3 regions of the Sedimentibacter sp. MB31-C6 genome follow, and region 3 is predicted to be linked to each of the others. Evidence: a T-box and tRNA genes for the amino acid it is inferred to sense, from the RefSeq annotation. Region 3 holds a T-box; the other regions hold tRNA genes.
What was found. The T-box of region 3 lies ahead of U8307_RS05240 (valine--tRNA ligase). A T-box ahead of a tRNA ligase gene usually reads a tRNA of that ligase, here a tRNA-Val.
Positions count from the first base shown of each region.

Region 1: it encodes a tRNA-Val, which carries the amino acid that the T-box ahead of U8307_RS05240 (valine--tRNA ligase) is inferred to sense. The anticodon was not compared.
Region 2: it encodes a tRNA-Val, which carries the amino acid that the T-box ahead of U8307_RS05240 (valine--tRNA ligase) is inferred to sense. The anticodon was not compared.

Region 1 covers NZ_CP142396.1:2,574,512-2,581,802, reverse strand. Annotated here, with positions in the region: tRNA gene U8307_RS12220 (tRNA-Arg) at 1-51, opposite strand, end outside; tRNA gene U8307_RS12215 (tRNA-Cys) at 60-133, opposite strand; tRNA gene U8307_RS12210 (tRNA-His) at 149-225, opposite strand; tRNA gene U8307_RS12205 (tRNA-Gly) at 244-317, opposite strand; tRNA gene U8307_RS12200 (tRNA-Gly) at 321-395, opposite strand; tRNA gene U8307_RS12195 (tRNA-Tyr) at 491-575, opposite strand; tRNA gene U8307_RS12190 (tRNA-Thr) at 579-654, opposite strand; tRNA gene U8307_RS12185 (tRNA-Asp) at 658-734, opposite strand; tRNA gene U8307_RS12180 (tRNA-Val) at 814-889, opposite strand; tRNA gene U8307_RS12175 (tRNA-Glu) at 898-972, opposite strand; tRNA gene U8307_RS12170 (tRNA-Met) at 987-1,062, opposite strand; tRNA gene U8307_RS12165 (tRNA-Asn) at 1,140-1,214, opposite strand; rRNA gene rrf (5S ribosomal RNA) at 1,225-1,341, opposite strand; rRNA gene U8307_RS12155 (23S ribosomal RNA) at 1,553-4,701, opposite strand; rRNA gene U8307_RS12150 (16S ribosomal RNA) at 5,016-6,522, opposite strand; gene U8307_RS12145 (GNAT family N-acetyltransferase) at 7,002-7,291, opposite strand, start outside.
Region 2 covers NZ_CP142396.1:2,716,822-2,724,112, reverse strand. Annotated here, with positions in the region: rRNA gene U8307_RS13045 (16S ribosomal RNA) at 1-1,519, opposite strand, end outside; tRNA gene U8307_RS13040 (tRNA-Phe) at 2,055-2,130, opposite strand; tRNA gene U8307_RS13035 (tRNA-Ile) at 2,137-2,210, opposite strand; tRNA gene U8307_RS13030 (tRNA-Ile) at 2,229-2,305, opposite strand; tRNA gene U8307_RS13025 (tRNA-Pro) at 2,317-2,393, opposite strand; tRNA gene U8307_RS13020 (tRNA-Ser) at 2,401-2,489, opposite strand; tRNA gene U8307_RS13015 (tRNA-Lys) at 2,497-2,572, opposite strand; tRNA gene U8307_RS13010 (tRNA-Lys) at 2,588-2,663, opposite strand; tRNA gene U8307_RS13005 (tRNA-Arg) at 2,677-2,753, opposite strand; tRNA gene U8307_RS13000 (tRNA-Thr) at 2,758-2,833, opposite strand; tRNA gene U8307_RS12995 (tRNA-Asp) at 2,837-2,913, opposite strand; tRNA gene U8307_RS12990 (tRNA-Val) at 2,992-3,067, opposite strand; tRNA gene U8307_RS12985 (tRNA-Glu) at 3,076-3,150, opposite strand; tRNA gene U8307_RS12980 (tRNA-Met) at 3,515-3,591, opposite strand; tRNA gene U8307_RS12975 (tRNA-Met) at 3,621-3,696, opposite strand; tRNA gene U8307_RS12970 (tRNA-Leu) at 3,702-3,789, opposite strand; tRNA gene U8307_RS12965 (tRNA-Asn) at 3,822-3,896, opposite strand; rRNA gene rrf (5S ribosomal RNA) at 3,935-4,051, opposite strand; rRNA gene U8307_RS12955 (23S ribosomal RNA) at 4,263-7,291, opposite strand, start outside.
Region 3 covers NZ_CP142396.1:1,072,652-1,079,942, reverse strand. Annotated here, with positions in the region: gene U8307_RS05255 (ABC transporter ATP-binding protein) at 1-613, opposite strand, end outside; gene U8307_RS05250 (FecCD family ABC transporter permease) at 615-1,637, opposite strand; partial or broken gene U8307_RS05245 (ABC transporter substrate-binding protein) at 1,643-2,393, opposite strand; cobalamin riboswitch at 2,724-2,914, opposite strand; T-box leader at 3,009-3,213, shown strand; gene U8307_RS05240 (valine--tRNA ligase) at 3,269-5,923, shown strand; gene splB (spore photoproduct lyase) at 6,026-7,048, opposite strand; gene U8307_RS05230 (sensor histidine kinase) at 7,249-7,291, shown strand, end outside.

The sequences.
Region 1 (7,291 bases), 1.5 Mb from region 3:
ACGACCTTTCGGTTCGTAGCCGAACACTCTATCCAACTGAGCTAACGGTGCAAGTTTTTTGGAGGCGCCATCCAGATTTGAACTGGAGATCAGGGTGTTGCAGACCCATGCCTTACCACTTGGCTATAGCGCCTCGATTTTAGATTAATGGGGTGAATAGTGGGATTCGAACCCACGACCTCCAGAGCCACAATCTGGCGCCCTAACCGACTAGGCCATATCCACCATAATAATAATTATCATTGGAGCGGGTGAAGGGGATCGAACCCTCGCAACCAGCTTGGAAGGCTGGGGCTCTACCACTGAGCTACACCCGCATATGGAGCGGAAAACGAGATTCGAACTCGCGACCCTCGCCTTGGCAAGGCGATGCTCTACCACTGAGCCATTTCCGCATATACAACTACGTATTAATTTTAGCAATAATTGTAATTGACCTACCATCAATTTCTTCTTCCTTTCGGTAGAAGAAATTGGGCTAGGCCATATCTGGTGGAAGAGATTGGATTCGAACCAATGAAGGCAGTGCCAACGGATTTACAGTCCGTCCCCTTTAGCCTCTCGGGAACTCTTCCATATGGAGCTGGTGGGAGGACTTGAACCCCTAACCTACTGATTACAAGTCAGTTGCTCTACCAATTGAGCTACACCAGCATGTGGCGACCTGGAAGGGGCTCGAACCCTCGACCTCCAGCGTGACAGGCTGGCATTCTAACCAACTGAACTACCAGGCCACAATTATTTTAGATTGGGGACATTCCTCAGGCTACAAAGACTATCTTTATATTAGAGGTGTGTACCCTTTCTTCTATATGGTGGGAACAATAGGGCTCGAACCTATGACCCCCTGCTTGTAAGGCAGATGCTCTCCCAACTGAGCTATGCTCCCATATATAATGGTGACCCTACCGGGATTCGAACCCGGGTTACCGCCGTGAAAGGGCGATGTCTTAACCGCTTGACCATAGGGCCTTAAAATTATGTTATGGTAGCGGGAGCTGGATTCGAACCAACGACCTCCGGGTTATGAGCCCGACGAGCTACCAACTGCTCTATCCCGCGACGATAATTAATGCCAAACACTTATGCAAATGGCCCTATTATCAAAATAATTTAAAATTATTTAATAAACACATATTTGGCTCCGAGGGTGGGGCTCGAACCCACGACCTACCGGTTAACAGCCGGTTGCTCCACCATTGAGCTACCTCGGAACAACCTCGAACCCGGCGACGTCCTACTTTCCCAGGCAGTTACCCACCAAGTATCATCAGCGCTGAAGAGCTTAACTTCCGTGTTCGAGATGGGAACGGGTGTGTCCTCTTCGCTATTGTCACCAGATTCATTTATAGGTTTTGAACCGACTTTTTAATAAGCCATGCCCTAACAACAAGCGCAGTCTCATTCAGCAATTTCTCTGCTCCTTACGTCGCATAAATTGGGAATTCGTTGCGGTTGACCTACCAACCATTTTTACAGAAAAACCATCTGAAAAATGGGGTTAGGGCATACAAAATTACATAGGAAAACATGATTCGACATTATTTATATTAAGGTCAAGACCTCGACCTATTAGTATTACTCAGCTTAATACATTGCTGCACTTTCACCTGTAACCTATCTACCTGTTAGTCTATCAGGGGTCTTACTTACTTGCGTAATGAGAAATCTTATCTTAGGGTCTGTTTCGCGCTTAGATGCCTTCAGCGCTTATCTTTTCCAGACTTAGCTACTCAGCCATGCTCCTGGCGGAACAACTGATACACCAGCGGTCTGTCCATTCCGGTCCTCTCGTACTAGGAACAGCTCCCTTCAAATTTCTTACGCCCACGACGGATAGGGACCGAACTGTCTCACGACGTTCTGAACCCAGCTCGCGTGCCTCTTTAATGGGCGAACAGCCCAACCCTTGGGACCTGCTTCAGCCCCAGGATGAGACGAGCCGACATCGAGGTGCCAAACCTCCCCGTCGATGTGGACTCTTGGGGGAGATAAGCCTGTTATCCCCAGGGTAGCTTTTATCCGTTAAGCGATGGCCTTTCCACTCGGTGCCACCGGATCACTAAGTCCAACTTTCGTTCCTGCTCGATATGTCTATCTCGCAGTCAAGCTCCCTTCTGCCTTTACACTCTTCGCACGATTTCCGACCGTGCTGAGGGAACCTTTGAGCGCCTCCGTTACTCTTTCGGAGGCGACCGCCCCAGTCAAACTGCCCAACTGACAGTGTCCATATACCGGCTCACGGTATCATGTTAGAAATTCAGTAACAATAGAGTGGTATCCCAACGTTGACTCCACGAACACTGGCGTGCTCGTTTCCTAGTCTCCCACCTATCCTGTACAATTGCTACCGAATTCCAATGTCAGCCTGCAGTAAAGCTCCATGGGGTCTTTCCGTCCTGTCGCGGGTAACTCGCATCTTCACGAGTACTACAATTTCACCGGATCTATTGTTGAGACAGTGCCCAAATCGTTACACCTTTCGTGCGGGTCGGAACTTACCCGACAAGGAATTTCGCTACCTTAGGACCGTTATAGTTACGGCCGCCGTTTACTGGGGCTTAAGTTCAAAGCTTCTCCGAAGATAACTTCTCCCCTTAACCTTCCAGCACCGGGCAGGTGTCAGCCCCTATACTTCATCTTTCGATTTAGCAGAGACCTGTGTTTTTGGTAAACAGTCGCTTGGGCCTGGTTTCTGTGGCCCTTCTGTGCTCTGTTTGTTCAAACTTCACACTGAAGGGCACCCCTTCTCCCGAAGTTACGGGGTCATTTTGCCTAGTTCCTTAACAATAGTTCTTCCGCTCATCTTTGGATTCTCTCCTTGCCTACCTGTGTCGGTTTACGGTACGGGCACCCTTATACTCGATAGAGGCTTTTCTTGACAGTGTGGACTCAGCTACTTCACTACTTATTTTCGCTCCCATTCGTATCTCAGAATTGATACTGCGGATTTGCCTACAATATCTTCCTACTTACTTAGACGCACTTTTCCATCTGTGCGCTAGCTTATCCTTCTGTGTCACCCCATTTCTCAAACGCATTTGGGTGGTACTGGAATTTCAACCAGTTGTCCATCGCCTACGCCTTTTGGCCTCGGCTTAGGTCCCGACTTACCCTGAGTGGACGAGCCTTCCTCAGGAATCCTTAGGCTTTCGATGGGTGAGATTCTCACTCACCTTTCGCTACTCATGCCAACATTCTCTCTTCTATACAGTCCATATCCTCTTTCGATGGAACTTCAACCCGTATAGAATGCTCCTCTACCGATGTCACTAATTTCTTTATACACTCAATCTTGTTTTTTTAGCCCCTGTGGTTATTCGAAATCTTTTGATTTCATTTTATTCCCGATTTACTATCGGTTTATTCCCGATTTATCATCGGTTTTATCCCCGGTGGATATTTATTCGAAATCTCTATTTTGTTTTTTATATTAATGTTAGATTTCGAAATTAAATGTCCTCAGTTACTTTTTTATTGAACATATAAAGAAATTAGCGACATCCCACAACTTCGGTAATAGATTTTAGCCCCGGACATTTTCGGCGCAACACCACTTGACCAGTGAGCTATTACGCACTCTTTTAATGAATGGCTGCTTCTAAGCCAACATCCTGGTTGTCTGTGTAGTATTACATCCTTTTCCACTTAATCTATATTTTGGGACCTTAGTTGGTGATCTGGGCTCTTTCCCTTTCGACTACGAAACTTATCTCACGTAGTCTGACTCCCAAGCTTGTATCTATGGTATTCGGAGTTTGATAGGTTTTGGTAACGTATAACGCCCCTAGACCATTCAGTGCTCTACCCCCACGATACTATTTCTTGAGGCTAGCCCTAAAGCTATTTCGAGGAGAACCAGCTATCTCCGGGTTCGATTGGAATTTCACCGCTATCCACACGTCATCCCGTAGCTTTTAAACGCTAATGGGTTCGGTCCTCCACCAGATTTTACTCTAGCTTCAACCTGCACATGGATAGGTCACCCGGTTTCGGGTCTACAACATACAACTCTCGCCCTTTTCAGACTCGGTTTCCCTTCGGCTCCTAACCTCTCAGTTATTAACCTTGCTGCACATTGTAACTCGTTGGCCCGTTCTACAAAAAGTACGCGGTCACACTTTTGTGCTTCCACTGCTTATAGGCATAAGGTTTCAGGTTCTTTTTCACTCCCCTCCCGGGGTTCTTTTCACCTTTCCCTCACGGTACTATTCTCTATCGGTCACTAGGTAGTATTTAGCCTTGGGAGGTGGTCCTCCCTGCTTCCCACAGGATTTCTCGTGTCCCGTGGTACTCTGGATCATATCCTTGCTTCTAACAGTTTCGCTTACAAGCCTATCACTTTCTTTGGGTTAGCTTTCCAGCTATTTTCAGCTACCGTTATCCGTCTCTTTGATATGTCCGCAACCCCATACATTACTGTATGGTTTGGGCTCTTCCGCGTTCGCTCGCCGCTACTTACGGAATCATTATTTATTTTCTCTTCCTAAGGGTACTTAGATGTTTCAGTTCCCCTCGTTCCCCTCATACAGCTATGTATTTACTGTATAATACATAAGGTTTACCTTATGTGAGTTTCCTCATTCGGATATCTGCGTATCGTTGACTGCTTACGTCTCCTCGCAGCATTTCGTAGTTTGCCACGTCCTTCTTCGGCTCCTAGTGCCAAGGCATCCGCCTTACGCCCTTTATATCTTGACCAGATTAGTCATATATTATTTCTTCATAATATATTATATATTATACGGTACGCATACAATGCGTCCCCTACATTTGTTTGTTTCTCTCGGTTTATTGTTAATTTTATTTTTCAGAATACTTGCGACGGTATTCTTACTTTTTATCAATTAATGTCGTTCTCTTTATTTTCCTATGCAATTTTCAAGGTTCATCCCTTTATGTCAACCTTTGTAGGTCTCGGTATGCATGCAATGCATACCCTACATTAGGTTTACACCGTTCAAACTATTGTTTGAACGGCAATAAAACAGCATAAGTCCTTTAGTTCTCCTTAGAAAGGAGGTGATCCAGCCGCACCTTCCGATACGGCTACCTTGTTACGACTTCACCCCAGTCATTGATCCTACCTTCGGCGCCTGCCTCTTTACAGTTAGCTCAGCGACTTCGGGTATTACCAACTTCCATGGTGTGACGGGCGGTGTGTACAAGACCCGGGAACGCATTCACCGCGACGTTCTGATTCGCGATTACTAGCAACTCCAACTTCATGTAGGCGAGTTGCAGCCTACAATCCGAACTGGGATCGGTTTATGAGGATTTGCTCCAGATCACTCCTTCGCTTCCCTTTGTTCCGACCATTGTAGCACGTGTGTAGCCCAAGACATAAGGGGCATGATGATTTGACGTCATCCCCACCTTCCTCCGATTTATCATCGGCAGTCTCCTTAGAGTGCCCACCTTAAATGATGGCAACTAAGGATAAGGGTTGCGCTCGTTGCGGGACTTAACCCAACATCTCACGACACGAGCTGACGACAACCATGCACCACCTGTCACCCTTGCTCCCGAAGGAGAGGGCACATCTCTGTGCCGGTCAAGGGGATGTCAAGCCTTGGTAAGGTTCTTCGCGTTGCTTCGAATTAAACCACATGCTCCGCTGCTTGTGCGGGTCCCCGTCAATTCCTTTGAGTTTTAGTCTTGCGACCGTACTCCCCAGGCGGAGTGCTTATTGTGTTTACTTCGGCACTGAATATCGCTACCCAACACCTAGCACTCATCGTTTACAGCGTGGACTACCAGGGTATCTAATCCTGTTTGCTACCCACGCTTTCGTGACTCAGCGTCAGTTACAGTCCAGTAAGTCGCCTTCGCCACTGGTGTTCCTCCTAATATCTACGCATTTCACCGCTACACTAGGAATTCCACTTACCTCTCCTGCACTCAAGTCATACAGTTTCAAGTGCTTACTATAGTTAAGCCATAGCCTTTTACACCTGACATATATAACCGCCTACTCACCCTTTACGCCCAGTAAATCCGGACAACGCTCGCCCCCTACGTATTACCGCGGCTGCTGGCACGTAGTTAGCCGGGGCTTCCTCCTTGGCTACCGTCATTTTTTTCTTCACCAAGGACAGAGTTTTACGATCCGAAAACCTTCTTCACTCACGCGGCGTCGCTGCATCAGGGTTTCCCCCATTGTGCAATATTCCCCACTGCTGCCTCCCGTAGGAGTCTGGACCGTGTCTCAGTTCCAGTGTGGCCGTTCACCCTCTCAGGCCGGCTACTGATCGTCGCCTTGGTAAGCCATTACCTTACCAACTAGCTAATCAGACGCGAACTCATCCTATACCACTAACGTTTTGACTTCTGTATCATGCGATTCTAAAGTGTTATATGGTTTTAATCCCGGTTTCCCGAGGCTATTCCTTTGTACAGGGTAGATTGTTCACGCGTTACTCACCCGTCCGCCACTAAGCATATAAATATGCTTCGTTCGACTTGCATGTGTTAAGCACGCCGCCAGCGTTCGTCCTGAGCCAGGATCAAACTCTCGTTTAATATCTCCTGTCGCAGTTTCATTCACAAATTTATTTGCTCCTTGCGTCGCATAAATTTGGAATTCATTGCGGTTAACCTACCATCGATTTTCTTACTCCCTTTCGGTCGTGAAAAATTGGGTTAGGTCATACTCAAGATAACGCATAGCATTATCTATCTTTCATTACTTTTTACTTTGTTCAAATTTACTTTAAACTCATAGGTTTCTTATGCTGTTTTATTGTCAATGTTCGTCGCTTTCTATTTCGAAAGCTTTACTAGTTTATCATGCTTACTATTGTTTGTCAAGCATTTTTTAAATTATTTTTTTGTTCCTCTTGTGAGAGTAACTTCTTAAGTCTATCATATTTTCTAGACATTTGTCAACTACTTTTTTTCTTTTTTTTACTTACTCTCTACACTTCTTTTAGTTCTTTTCCCAAAGTGCTTTTGTATTATAGCTCATGTATTCACAGTTGTCAATCCCTTTTTTCTCTTTTTTATTTACATTTTCTAGCAATCTCTTGGATTTCTTCAGATTGATTAAAAATAATGCTATCAATATAATCTTTATTTGCACAATAATAAGCCAATTTGGTTCTGTTTTTATATTTCTTTTCTATTAATCTCATACCTATATTCTCTAGAGATTTTTTTGCTCCAACATTATTATCATCTGTAACAGCTATTATATCTTTTAAATTTAATTGATATAATCCATATTGTATTATTGCTTCGCTCAACTCTGTTGCATAACCCATCCCCCAATATTCTGGTAATATTTTAGTAC
Region 2 (7,291 bases), 1.4 Mb from region 3:
CCTTCGCTTCCCTTTGTTCCGACCATTGTAGCACGTGTGTAGCCCAAGACATAAGGGGCATGATGATTTGACGTCATCCCCACCTTCCTCCGATTTATCATCGGCAGTCTCCTTAGAGTGCCCACCTTAAATGATGGCAACTAAGGATAAGGGTTGCGCTCGTTGCGGGACTTAACCCAACATCTCACGACACGAGCTGACGACAACCATGCACCACCTGTCACCCTTGCTCCCGAAGGAGAGGGCACATCTCTGTGCCGGTCAAGGGGATGTCAAGCCTTGGTAAGGTTCTTCGCGTTGCTTCGAATTAAACCACATGCTCCGCTGCTTGTGCGGGTCCCCGTCAATTCCTTTGAGTTTTAGTCTTGCGACCGTACTCCCCAGGCGGAGTGCTTATTGTGTTTACTTCGGCACTGAATATCGCTACCCAACACCTAGCACTCATCGTTTACAGCGTGGACTACCAGGGTATCTAATCCTGTTTGCTACCCACGCTTTCGTGACTCAGCGTCAGTTACAGTCCAGTAAGTCGCCTTCGCCACTGGTGTTCCTCCTAATATCTACGCATTTCACCGCTACACTAGGAATTCCACTTACCTCTCCTGCACTCAAGTCATACAGTTTCAAGTGCTTACTATAGTTAAGCCATAGCCTTTTACACCTGACATATATAACCGCCTACTCACCCTTTACGCCCAGTAAATCCGGACAACGCTCGCCCCCTACGTATTACCGCGGCTGCTGGCACGTAGTTAGCCGGGGCTTCCTCCTTGGCTACCGTCATTTTTTTCTTCACCAAGGACAGAGTTTTACGATCCGAAAACCTTCTTCACTCACGCGGCGTCGCTGCATCAGGGTTTCCCCCATTGTGCAATATTCCCCACTGCTGCCTCCCGTAGGAGTCTGGACCGTGTCTCAGTTCCAGTGTGGCCGTTCACCCTCTCAGGCCGGCTACTGATCGTCGCCTTGGTAAGCCGTTACCTTACCAACTAGCTAATCAGACGCGAACTCATCCTATACCACTAACGTTTTGACTTCTGAATCATGCGATTCTAAAGTGTTATATGGTTTTAATCCCGGTTTCCCGAGGCTATTCCTTTGTACAGGGTAGATTGTTCACGCGTTACTCACCCGTCCGCCACTAGATTTACATCTCCACCAAACACTAAATTTATTTTATCTTGGTGTGTTATCAAGCTTGTTTAAGCGTGAAGCACTCTTTTAGCTTCACTAACACTTAGTTTCTTTTCTACTTTTGTAGTAGGATATCTTTTTTACTGTGTTAGCAAGCTTAATAAAGCGTGAAGCACATTCAGTTCTTCACTCTTTATTCATACTTTATCAAGTTGATAAATCTTTGTTCTTGCTATTTGTGTTAGCAAGCTTAATAAAGCGTGAAGCACATTCGTGCTTGGGCTTCTTCGTTCAATGCTTGGTGGAAATGTAAATCTCGTTCGACTTGCATGTGTTAAGCACGCCGCCAGCGTTCGTCCTGAGCCAGGATCAAACTCTCGTTTAATATCTCCTGTCGCAGTTTCATTCACAAATTTATTTGCTCCTTGCGTCGCATAAATTTGGAATTCATTGCGGTTGACCTACTATCAATTTTCTTACTCCCTTTCGGTCGTGAAAAATTGGGTTAGGTCATACTCAAGATAACGCATAGCATTATCTATCTTTCATTACTTTTTACTTTGTTCAAATTTACTTTAAACTCATAGGTTTCTTATGCTGTTTTATTGTCAATGTTCGTCGCTTTCTTTGAGGAAAGCTTTACTAGTTTATCATGCTCACTGTTCATTGTCAAGCACTTTTTTTATTTATTTTACTGTCAATATTTTTGAGACAGCTTGAACATATTATCACAAAATTACGATATTGTCAACTACATTTTTTAACTATTTTTTATGTGGTATTTCTACACAATTTTGAATAGCTTAGATAGTCTATCACAATCATTTGCAATTGTCAATAACTTTTTAATGTCATTTTATTAATTCCATAATACATATTATACACTTAATCTCTCTTAATATGTATTATATTAAAAAAAATGGTGCCCAAACGCGGAATCGAACCACGGACACGAAGATTTTCAGTCTTCTGCTCTACCGACTGAGCTATCTGGGCATGCAGTGGGCCTTCAAGGATTCGAACCTTGGACCTACCGGTTATGAGCCGGGCGCTCTAACCAACTGAGCTAAAGGCCCTAGAAAATTAATTTCTAGTGGTGGGCTTAGATGGACTCGAACCATCGACCTCACGCTTATCAGGCGTGCGCTCTAACCACCTGAGCTATAAGCCCCTATTAAAATATGGTCGGGGCGGCAGGATTTGAACCCGCGGCCCTCTGGTCCCAAACCAGATGCGCTACCAAACTGCGCTACGCCCCGCTAAATATGGCGGAGAGGGTGGGATTCGAACCCACGCGGGCTTACACCCAAACGGTTTTCAAGACCGCCTCGTTATGACCACTTCGATACCTCTCCATTATATTGGTGATCCATCGGCGATTCGAACGCCGGACACCTTGATTAAAAGTCAAGTGCTCTGCCTGCTGAGCTAATGGATCATATACACTCTCTTCTGGTGACCCATCAGGGACTCGAACCCTGGACACCCTGATTAAGAGTCAGGTGCTCTACCAGCTGAGCTAATGAGTCGTTGCAATAATTATGGTGCACCCAGGAGGATTCGAACCCCCGGCACACGGATTAGAAGTCCGTTGCTCTATCCGACTGAGCTATGAGTGCATCTTGGAGCTGGTGGGAGGACTTGAACCCCTAACCTACTGATTACAAGTCAGTTGCTCTACCAATTGAGCTACACCAGCATGTGGCGACCTGGAAGGGGCTCGAACCCTCGACCTCCAGCGTGACAGGCTGGCATTCTAACCAACTGAACTACCAGGCCGCAATTATTTTAGATTGGGGACATTCCTCAGGCTACAAAGACTATCTTTATATTAGAGGTGGTACCCTTTCTTCTATATGGTGGGAACAATAGGGCTCGAACCTATGACCCCCTGCTTGTAAGGCAGATGCTCTCCCAACTGAGCTATGCTCCCACATATAATGGTGACCCTACCGGGATTCGAACCCGGGTTACCGCCGTGAAAGGGCGATGTCTTAACCGCTTGACCATAGGGCCTTAATCTCGCAGTCTCATTCACCATTTTCTTTGCTCCTTACGTCGCAGAAATTGGGAATTCGTTGCGAATGACCTACCAACAATTTCTTTCTCCCTTACGGTCGAATAAATTGGGTTAGGGCATCTTGCAGTCTCATTCACCATTTTCTTTGCTCCTTACGTCGCAGAAATTGGGAATTCGTTGCGAATGACCTACCAACAATTTCTTTCTCCCTTGCGGTCGAATAAATTGGGTTAGGGCATCTTGCAGTCTCATTCACCATTTTCTTTGCTCCTTATGTCGCAGAAATTGGGAATTCGGTGCGAATGACCTACCAACAATTTCTTTCTCCCTTACGGTCGAATAAATTGGGTTAGGGCATCTTGGTAGCGGCGAACGGATTTGAACCGCTGACACTGCGGGTATGAACCGCATGCTCTAGCCAACTGAGCTACGCCGCCATGTTTTTTTGCAGTGTAAACCGCATATTTGGTAGCGGGAGCTGGACTTGAACCAACGGCCTCCGGGTTATGAGCCCGACGAGCTACCAACTGCTCTATCCCGCGATAAATGGTGCCGAAGACCGGACTCGAACCGGTACGATTTTGTGGATCGCAGGATTTTAAGTCCTGTGCGTCTGCCAATTCCGCCACTTCGGCATAATTTAGAAATATTATTTACATCTTGTTTATGGCTCCGAGGGTGGGGCTCGAACCCACGACCTACCGGTTAACAGCCGGTTGCTCCACCATTGAGCTACCTCGGAACAAGCGCTGTCTCATTCACCAATTTTTCTATGAATGAACCTGGCGACGTCCTACTTTCCCAGGCAGTTACCCACCAAGTATCATCAGCGCTGAAGAGCTTAACTTCCGTGTTCGAGATGGGAACGGGTGTGTCCTCTTCGCTATTGTCACCAGATTCATTTATAGGTTTTGAACCGACTTTTTAATAAGCCATGCCCTAACAACAAGCGCAGTCTCATTCACCAATTTCTCTGCTCCTTACGTCGCATAAATTGGGAATTCGTTGCGGTTGACCTACCAACCATTTTTACAGAAAAACCATCTGAAAAATGGGGTTAGGGCATACAAAATTACATAGGAAAACATGATTCGACATTATTTATATTAAGGTCAAGACCTCGACCTATTAGTATTACTCAGCTTAATACATTGCTGCACTTTCACCTGTAACCTATCTACCTGTTAGTCTATCAGGGGTCTTACTTACTTGCGTAATGAGAAATCTTATCTTAGGGTCTGTTTCGCGCTTAGATGCCTTCAGCGCTTATCTTTTCCAGACTTAGCTACTCAGCCATGCTCCTGGCGGAACAACTGATACACCAGCGGTCTGTCCATTCCGGTCCTCTCGTACTAGGAACAGCTCCCTTCAAATTTCTTACGCCCACGACGGATAGGGACCGAACTGTCTCACGACGTTCTGAACCCAGCTCGCGTGCCTCTTTAATGGGCGAACAGCCCAACCCTTGGGACCTGCTTCAGCCCCAGGATGAGACGAGCCGACATCGAGGTGCCAAACCTCCCCGTCGATGTGGACTCTTGGGGGAGATAAGCCTGTTATCCCCAGGGTAGCTTTTATCCGTTAAGCGATGGCCTTTCCACTCGGTGCCACCGGATCACTAAGTCCAACTTTCGTTCCTGCTCGATATGTCTATCTCGCAGTCAAGCTCCCTTCTGCCTTTACACTCTTCGCACGATTTCCGACCGTGCTGAGGGAACCTTTGAGCGCCTCCGTTACTCTTTCGGAGGCGACCGCCCCAGTCAAACTGCCCAACTGACAGTGTCCATATACCGGCTCACGGTATCATGTTAGAAATTCAGTAACAATAGAGTGGTATCCCAACGTTGACTCCACGAACACTGGCGTGCTCGTTTCCTAGTCTCCCACCTATCCTGTACAATTGCTACCGAATTCCAATGTCAGCCTGCAGTAAAGCTCCATGGGGTCTTTCCGTCCTGTCGCGGGTAACTCGCATCTTCACGAGTACTACAATTTCACCGGATCTATTGTTGAGACAGTGCCCAAATCGTTACACCTTTCGTGCGGGTCGGAACTTACCCGACAAGGAATTTCGCTACCTTAGGACCGTTATAGTTACGGCCGCCGTTTACTGGGGCTTAAGTTCAAAGCTTCTCCGAAGATAACTTCTCCCCTTAACCTTCCAGCACCGGGCAGGTGTCAGCCCCTATACTTCATCTTTCGATTTAGCAGAGACCTGTGTTTTTGGTAAACAGTCGCTTGGGCCTGGTTTCTGTGGCCCTTCTGTGCTCTGTTTGTTCAAACTTCACACTGAAGGGCACCCCTTCTCCCGAAGTTACGGGGTCATTTTGCCTAGTTCCTTAACAATAGTTCTTCCGCTCATCTTTGGATTCTCTCCTTGCCTACCTGTGTCGGTTTACGGTACGGGCACCCTTATACTCGATAGAGGCTTTTCTTGACAGTGTGGACTCAGCTACTTCACTACTTATTTTCGCTCCCATTCGTATCTCAGAATTGATACTGCGGATTTGCCTACAATATCTTCCTACTTACTTAGACGCACTTTTCCATCTGTGCGCTAGCTTATCCTTCTGTGTCACCCCATTTCTCAAACGCATTTGGGTGGTACTGGAATTTCAACCAGTTGTCCATCGCCTACGCCTTTTGGCCTCGGCTTAGGTCCCGACTTACCCTGAGTGGACGAGCCTTCCTCAGGAATCCTTAGGCTTTCGATGGGTGAGATTCTCACTCACCTTTCGCTACTCATGCCAACATTCTCTCTTCTATACAGTCCATATCCTCTTTCGATGGAACTTCAACCCGTATAGAATGCTCCTCTACCGATGTCATAAATCTCTCCATGTTCTCAATATCAAGTTTATTTTAGCCCCGGTGTATGTTTTTCGAAATCTCTCGATTTTAATTTTATCTCCGGTAGTTTTTATTCGAAATCTCTCTTTTCCTTTTTATTAATATTTATAAAGGTTAGATTTCGAACTTAATTGTCCTGATTCTTTGTTTCATTGAACTCATGAAGAGATTTACGACATCCCACAACTTCGGTAATAGATTTTAGCCCCGGACATTTTCGGCGCAACACCACTTGACCAGTGAGCTATTACGCACTCTTTTAATGAATGGCTGCTTCTAAGCCAACATCCTGGTTGTCTGTGTAGTATTACATCCTTTTCCACTTAATCTATATTTTGGGACCTTAGTTGGTGATCTGGGCTCTTTCCCTTTCGACTACGAAACTTATCTCACGTAGTCTGACTCCCAAGCTTGTATCTATGGTATTCGGAGTTTGATAGGTTTTGGTAACGTATAACGCCCCTAGACCATTCAGTGCTCTACCCCCACGATACTATTTCTTGAGGCTAGCCCTAAAGCTATTTCGAGGAGAACCAGCTATCTCCGGGTTCGATTGGAATTTCACCGCTATCCACACGTCATCCCGTAGCTTTTAAACGCTAATGGGTTCGGTCCTCCACCAGATTTTACTCTAGCTTCAACCTGCACATGGATAGGTCACCCGGTTTCGGGTCTACAACATACAACTCTCGCCCTTTTCAGACTCGGTTTCCCTTCGGCTCCTAACCTCTCAGTTATTAACCTTGCTGCACATTGTAACTCGTTGGCCCGTTCTACAAAAAGTACGCGGTCACACTTTTGTGCTTCCACTGCTTATAGGCATAAGGTTTCAGGTTCTTTTTCACTCCCCTCCCGGGGTTCTTTTCACCTTTCCCTCACGGTACTATTCTCTATCGGTCACTAGGTAGTATTTAGCCTTGGGAGGTGGTCCTCCCTGCTTCCCACAGGATTTCTCGTGTCCCGTGGTACTCTGGATCATATCCTTGCTTCTAACAGTTTCGCTTACAAGCCTATCACTTTCTTTGGGTTAGCTTTCCAGCTATTTTCAGCTACCGTTATCCGTCTCTTTGATATGTCCGCAACCCCATACATTACTGTATGGTTTGGGCTCTTCCGCGTTCGCTCGCCGCTACTTACGGAATCATTATTTATTTTCTCTTCCTAAGGGTACTTAGATGTTTCAGTTCCCCTCGTTCCCCTCATACAGCTATGTATTTACTGTATGATACATAAGGTTTACCTTATGTGAGTTTCCTCATTCGGATATCTGCGTATCGTTGACTGCTT
Region 3 (7,291 bases):
GTCGCATAGCAAGATTAATGTCGTGTAATATACCGATTACAGAGTGTTCTCCTGATTTTGACCATTCTTTAAGATAATCGATTAATTCAGCTTGGTATTTTAAATCTAAATGGTTAGTAGGTTCATCTAATAATATTATGTTAGGTTCCTGTGCTAAAGTTCTAGCTAAAAATACTCTTTGTAGTTGCCCTCCTGAGAGGGTTGTAATTTGTCTATCTCGAAATTTATACATTCCAACAGCTTTTATACAGTCATAAACATATTTCTTGTCCTTTTCAGAAGGTTCTTTAAAAATTTTTCCTTTCATGTGTAAATAGCGGCCTAAAAGTACAGTTTCAAATACTGTGTATGAAAAATAAATAGTTGATATTTGACTCATAACTGCAATTTTTTTTGCAATTTCATAACGCTTCATATTAGAAATATTTATCCCATCAATTTGAACATTTCCTTTAATAGGAATTAATCCAGCTATTGCCTTTATAAGTGTTGTTTTACCACAACCATTAGGGCCGAGAATACATAAGTTTTCTCCTTTATTTACAGTCATAGAAATGTTCTTTAAAACATCAATTCCTTTATAACCAGCATATACATTATTTAAAGTAAGCATATTAGACCTTCCTTCTTCTTGAAAAGTATACATAGGCAAAAAATGGTGCACCAATTATGGCAGTTATAGCACCAACTGGCAGTTCTGATGGAGATATAATTGTCCTAGCTACTAAATCACATAGTATCATAAAAGCACCTCCAAAAACAATGGACATTGGTATTACAAGTTTATGAGATGAGCCAAAGATTTTTCGAACTACATGGGGAGCAATCAAGTCAATAAAACCAATAATACCTACAAAAGAAATAGAACTTCCAGTAAGGGCAGCAGATAGGCTTAGTAATATCCATTTTACTTTTTGTATATCTACACCAATGGCTCGAGCCTGTTCTTCTCCAAATGTCATAATATCTAATTCTTTAGAATAATGCATTAAAATTATTATGCCTATTATAACAATAGGAAAAAGAATTAATACACTAGACCATTCCTTTAGTGAAAAACTACCCATTTGCCAAAATGTAAGCTGTTCAAGATGGTCTTTTGCAAGAGCAGTTATTAGTGTGAGTATACCATTAATAAACAAAGAAAAGACCATACCTACTAAAATTATAGTATTATTTTCCATGTTTTTATCCATGGAAGATGCAAAACTTACCGCAAGAAAAACAGTTAGTAAGCCACATAACAATCCAACTAAAGGTAGTGTAAACATTCCTAAAATAGGAATGCTAAATCCAGTAATTATTACTAAACCTGCTCCAACAGAGGCTCCTGATGATACTCCTAATGTATAGGAAGAAGCTAAAGGGTTTTTTAAAACAGACTGCATTACAGTTCCACTAACAGCTAGAGCTCCACCAACGATAAATGCTAATAATGTTCTTGGCAATCTTAAATTCCAAAGTATAGAAATTGTAACATCAGAAATATGAGAATATAGTGGTATAGAAAATAACTTGTTTAATATGATGTTAAGTATATCTTTAGGGGGTATATAAACACTTCCTATACCAATTCCAAAAATAATTACTATTGCACAGAGTAGTAATGAAATTATGATTTTTAATTTTGTATTCATGTCAATTAGTATATGTTAGGATAAATAGCTTCAGCTATCTGTTCCAATGCTTTTATGATGTTATGATTTGGATGGGAACTAGAATTTTTATCAATGAAATAAACATTATCATTTTTGACAGCATTTATATTTTCCCAACCAGGACGGGCTTTAATTTCATCTACTGCATTTTTTGTGTTATTTACATTAGTAAATATTATATCAGGATTTGATGCTACAATAACTTCATCTGAAACGGCAATCCAACCATCTTGATTGTTTAATACATTAGTTGCACCAACTAATTCAATCATTTCATTTAAAAACACACCTTTTCCAAAGCTATACAATTTTGGCTTGCCATTTATTTCAAAATATACTGTTTTTTTTATCAGTTATTTCTTTTGAAATTTCATTAATTTTAGCTTTCATTTCATCTACAAGCTCATTTCCTTTATCAGAAACTTGCATTGTTTTGGCAATAAATATTATGTCATCATAAATAGCTTCAATACTATCACTAGAAGGTATATAAACTATGGAAATTCCTAAATCCTTTATTGGTTTAAAAGGATCAGTTCCATCGCTTTTACTCATTCCTGTTGCGAAAATAATATCAGGGTTCAGTGCTGTAAGTTGCTCTGCATCAGGAGTCATAATATCAAAACTAGGGATATTGTCAGGTAAACCAGGAATATTAACAGAATAATTGTCAACAGCAATGATTTTATCACCAAAACCTAATTCAACTAAAACTTCTGTAATAGATGGAGCCATAGATATTATTGAGTTAATTTCTTCAGGTATAGTAATTTCATTTCCAGCAGGATCAATAGTTAATACTGTTTCCTTAGGTTTTTCAGATGAGCATCCTGTAATCATGGCTATTATAAGAATTATAATAGTTATTGAGATAATTTTTTTCATTTTTATTCCTCCATTATTTTAGGTCAAACATCTTCTTTAGTTGTAATACAAAGATTGCAATAAAAAAACGTCTCAATTTATTGAAACGCAAATAACCACAAATAACTTTGGATGTTAATATTCCATAGGTATAATAAAAGACTATCGCTTATATCTCTGTAAAGCATAGCATTTGCAGTATTTACGCAAATGATACTGGCAGGTTTTCCGACTTAGAGGTCATAGCAAGTTTTTAACCTTCCCGGATAATCCAGTGGTTGGCAAAGCCATAAAAACTGCTCTCTCATTACGGCAGCAGGACTGTTTAGGATTTTAACCTAATTCCCTATTATCCCATTAAAGTTATGGGCACCAATATCGAAAGATGTTTATTTGATTAGAGTATAGTACAGCTTTAAGTTATTGTCAATAGAAAAAAGCTATTGACAAAGTTATAAAATTTGATTATCATGAATTATAATATAATAGTTTGCTATGATAAAGAGGAGTAGATATAAAAACTTCTAGAGAGTGAAATCCATAGGCTGAAAGGTTTCATAAGTTAATTTATATTGAAGGTAGCTTTTGAGCATTTAATCTGAAATAGTAGTAAGATTAAACGGATTACCGTTAAATTAATTAAGAGCCAAATTGGAAATTAGGTGGTACCGCGGGTTTTCTCGTCCTTATTAGATGAGAACACTCGCTTTTATTTTGCTTATTTTAAAAAGAAAGGATTGAAAATTATGACAACAAATATACCAAGCAAGTATAATCCAAAAGAATTTGAAGATAAAATTTATAATATTTGGATAAAAGAAAACTGCTTTAAAGCAGAGGTTAATCCTGAAAAGAAACCATTTACTATTGTAATGCCTCCACCAAACATTACTGGGCAACTTCACATGGGGCATGCTTTAGATCAAACATTACAGGATGTATTAATTAGATGGAAGAGAATGGAAGGATTTGAAGCTTTGTGGTTACCAGGTTCAGATCATGCAAGTATTGCAACAGAAGTTAAAGTAGTAGAAAGACTAAAAAAAGAAGAAGGTAAAACAAAAGAAGACATAGGAAGAGAAGAATTTCTTAATAGAGCATGGAAGTGGAAAGAAGAATACGGTGGAAGAATCGTTGAACAAGTAAAAAAACTTGGAAACTCATGTGACTGGTCTAGGGAAAGATTTACAATGGATGACGGTTGTAATGAAGCAGTAAAAGAATTTTTTATTAAATTATATGATAAAAAATTAATATACAGAGGAAATAGAATAATAAATTGGTGTCCTGACTGTCATACAACATTATCTGATGCTGAGGTTGAACATGAAGACACCCCTGGTAAATACTATTATGTAAAATACCCATATGTTGATAATCCAGATGAGTATTTTGTAGTAGCAACTACAAGACCAGAAACTATATTTGGGGATGTTGCTATTGCAGCTCACCCTGATGACGAGAGATATAAAGATTTAATTGGAAGAAAGGTTATTGTTCCTTTAGTAGGCAGAGAAATACCGATAATAGCAGATGAATATCCGGATATATCAAAGGGTACAGGTGCATTAAAAATAACTCCTTCTCATGATCCTAACGACTTTGAAATAGGGCTTCGTCATAATTTAGAGCAGATTAGCTGTATGAATGAAGATGGAACTATGAATGATGTATCAGGTAAATATGACGGTATGGATCGTTTTGAATGTAGAAAAGCTTTTGTAAAAGAATTAGAGGAAAATGAATTTATTTTAAAAATTGAAGATACAGATCATAATGTAGGAACATGTTATAGATGTCACAATATAATTGAGCCTCGCATATCGGATCAATGGTTTGTAGATATGAAACCATTAGCTGAACCAGCTATAAAAGCAGGTTTAGAAAAAACTCTTGAATTTGTACCAGAGCGTTTTACTAAAATATATACACATTGGCTTGAAAATATAAGAGATTGGTGTATTTCTAGACAATTATGGTGGGGGCATAGAATACCAGCTTATTATTGTCAGGATTGTGGTGAAGTAATGGTACAAAAAGATGCTCCTGATAAATGTTCTAAATGTAATAGTTCAAATATTAAACAAGACGAAGATGTACTTGATACCTGGTTTAGCTCGGGACTTTGGCCTTTCTCAACATTAGGTTGGCCTAATGAAACAGAAGATTTAAAATATTTTTATCCAACAGATGTTTTAGTAACGGGTTACGATATAATTTTCTTTTGGGTTGTAAGAATGGTATTTTCTGCTTTAGAAATAACTGAAGAAGTACCATTTAAACATGTTTTTATTCATGGATTAGTGAGAGATGCAGAAGGAAGAAAAATGAGTAAATCTCTTGGAAATGGTGTTGATCCTCTAGAAGTTATAGAACAATACGGAGCAGATGCACTTAGATTTATGCTTATGACTGGTATTTCTCCTGGTAATGATACTCGATTTAAAATGGAGAAACTTGAATCTTGTCGAAACTTTGCTAATAAATTGTGGAATGCATCTAGATTTGTTTTAATGAATATTGAAGGTGATTTAATAGACGAAAAAACAGCTAAAGAAAATTATAAAATTGAAGATAAATGGATAATATCAAGAGCTAATAAAACAGCAAAGGAAATGACAGATAACTTAGATAAGTTTGAATTAGGTCTGGCTGCTCAAAGAGTTTACGACTTTATTTGGAATGAATACTGTGACTGGTATATTGAAATAGTAAAACCAAGATTATATGGTGAAGATGGTATTGATAAAGATACTGCAAGATTTGTACTAATTAAAGTTTTGAAGGATATGTTAAAGTTACTTCATCCATTTATGCCATTTATAACAGAAGAAATTTGGTCCTATTTACTAGATACAAATTCAAGATTAGTTAAGGCGAATTGGCCATTATATAATGATGAAGAAAACTTTGAAGAAGCAGAAATTAACATGGAGTTTATTATGGATGCCATTAGAAGCATTCGAAATACAAGGGCAGAAATGAATGTCGCTCCATCTAGAAAAGCAAGAGCTATATTTGTACCATCAAAGGCAGAATGTAGAAATTATATTGAAACAGGAGCTTCATACTTTGCAACACTTGCTAATATTGTAGAAGCGAAGATAGTTGATGATAAATCAAAAATTGGGGAAGATACAGCTTCATCAGTTATAGATGGTACGGAAATATACCTTCCACTATCAGATTTAATAGACTTTGAAAAAGAAATTGAAAGACTTGAAAAAGAAAAATCTAAATTAGAAGGTGAGCTTAAACGTGTTCGTGGTAAATTGAATAATGAAAAGTTCACGAGTAAAGCTCCTGAAAAGGTAGTTAATGAAGAAAAAGAAAAGCTGGAAAAATATGAATCTATGATGGAAAAAGTAGTTGAAAGACTAGAATCATTAAAAAATAAATAGCTGTTGTTATATATAAACAATGAACAAAGGGAAGAATCTCATTAATTTCATTTCAAGAGATTCTTTCTTATTTTTAAAATGAAATTAATGAGAGAAAATAGATTATATAATATATTTTATTATAGCATCTTTAAAATAAGTATTAATTTCACTATTAAAAAAATCTTTAATTTCTGTAATCTTTTCTTTGTTGTATAAATACTTTCCGTAACCAAATTGCCCATATTTAAACGTTCGTTCATCATCATTCATTGGTAAAGTTGTTTTAGGAAATGCTTCTAAGATAACATTTTTAGCTCGTGAAGTATATCTATGAGAAATAACTTCAAAAGTAATTGGATAAGCTGTTTTTTCTGGTAAATTATTTTTTAATGATAATAATAAATTTTTGTATTCTTCTTTCCATTCATTATACAAAAAAACAGGCGCTATTATAAAACCTGTTGGGTATTCAGAATTAATTACTTTTTTGCATGCATCAATTCTCTTTTCCATTGACGGAGTTTTATTTTCGAAATTTTTTATAATCTTATTAGTGTTCAACGTAAACCTAATTTCTGTTCTTCCTTTGTGGTTTAAATCAAGTAATGTATCAATATCTGTATATTTTGTAACAAAACGAAATCTTCCGTTCTCATTGTTGCTGAAAAAAATAATTGTTTGTTTTAGTGAATTTGAATAAGGCTCAACAGGAACTGGGTCAGATGTAGCAGAACCTTCAAATATTGTTTCTTCTGGCAGTCTTTCATCGATATATTTTTGTGCATTAAAAAGTATATCATCTATATTTACATTAATTCTCATATATGGTTTATCGCCCATATTAGTATTTAAGTAACAGTATTCGCATTGTCCTGTACAACCAGATAATAGAGGTAGTTGATAATGAGCAGAAGGTTTACATGATTGAAATTTCATGCCTCTTTTTTTACCAACTACTAATGTATTTTTACCTTCTCTATAAAATGTAAAAACATCATCCCCTGGTATATTTTCTTTAATTTTATTGTTACTTAAATTTATTATTTCTACTCTTTTATCATCCTTAAAATAACCATATATATTCTTTCCTATTTCATAATCTAAGGTATTTTTTTCAAATAATATTCTTCTTGGTATAAACATAAATCTTCCTTTGAAATTATAGTATTGATAAATATTATTGTTTCTAATATAGTTTCATATATACATGGAATATAAACAAGTTTAGTTTAAAAAATATTCATTAGTTACTATTTTGTGATATAATATAATGAAGCAAAAAAAATATTTCATTAATGATTAATTAAAGGAAAAGTACTTTATATATAGTAATAAGGAGTAATATGAAATATAATATAAAAGAAAATTTAAATTTAAAACATTTAA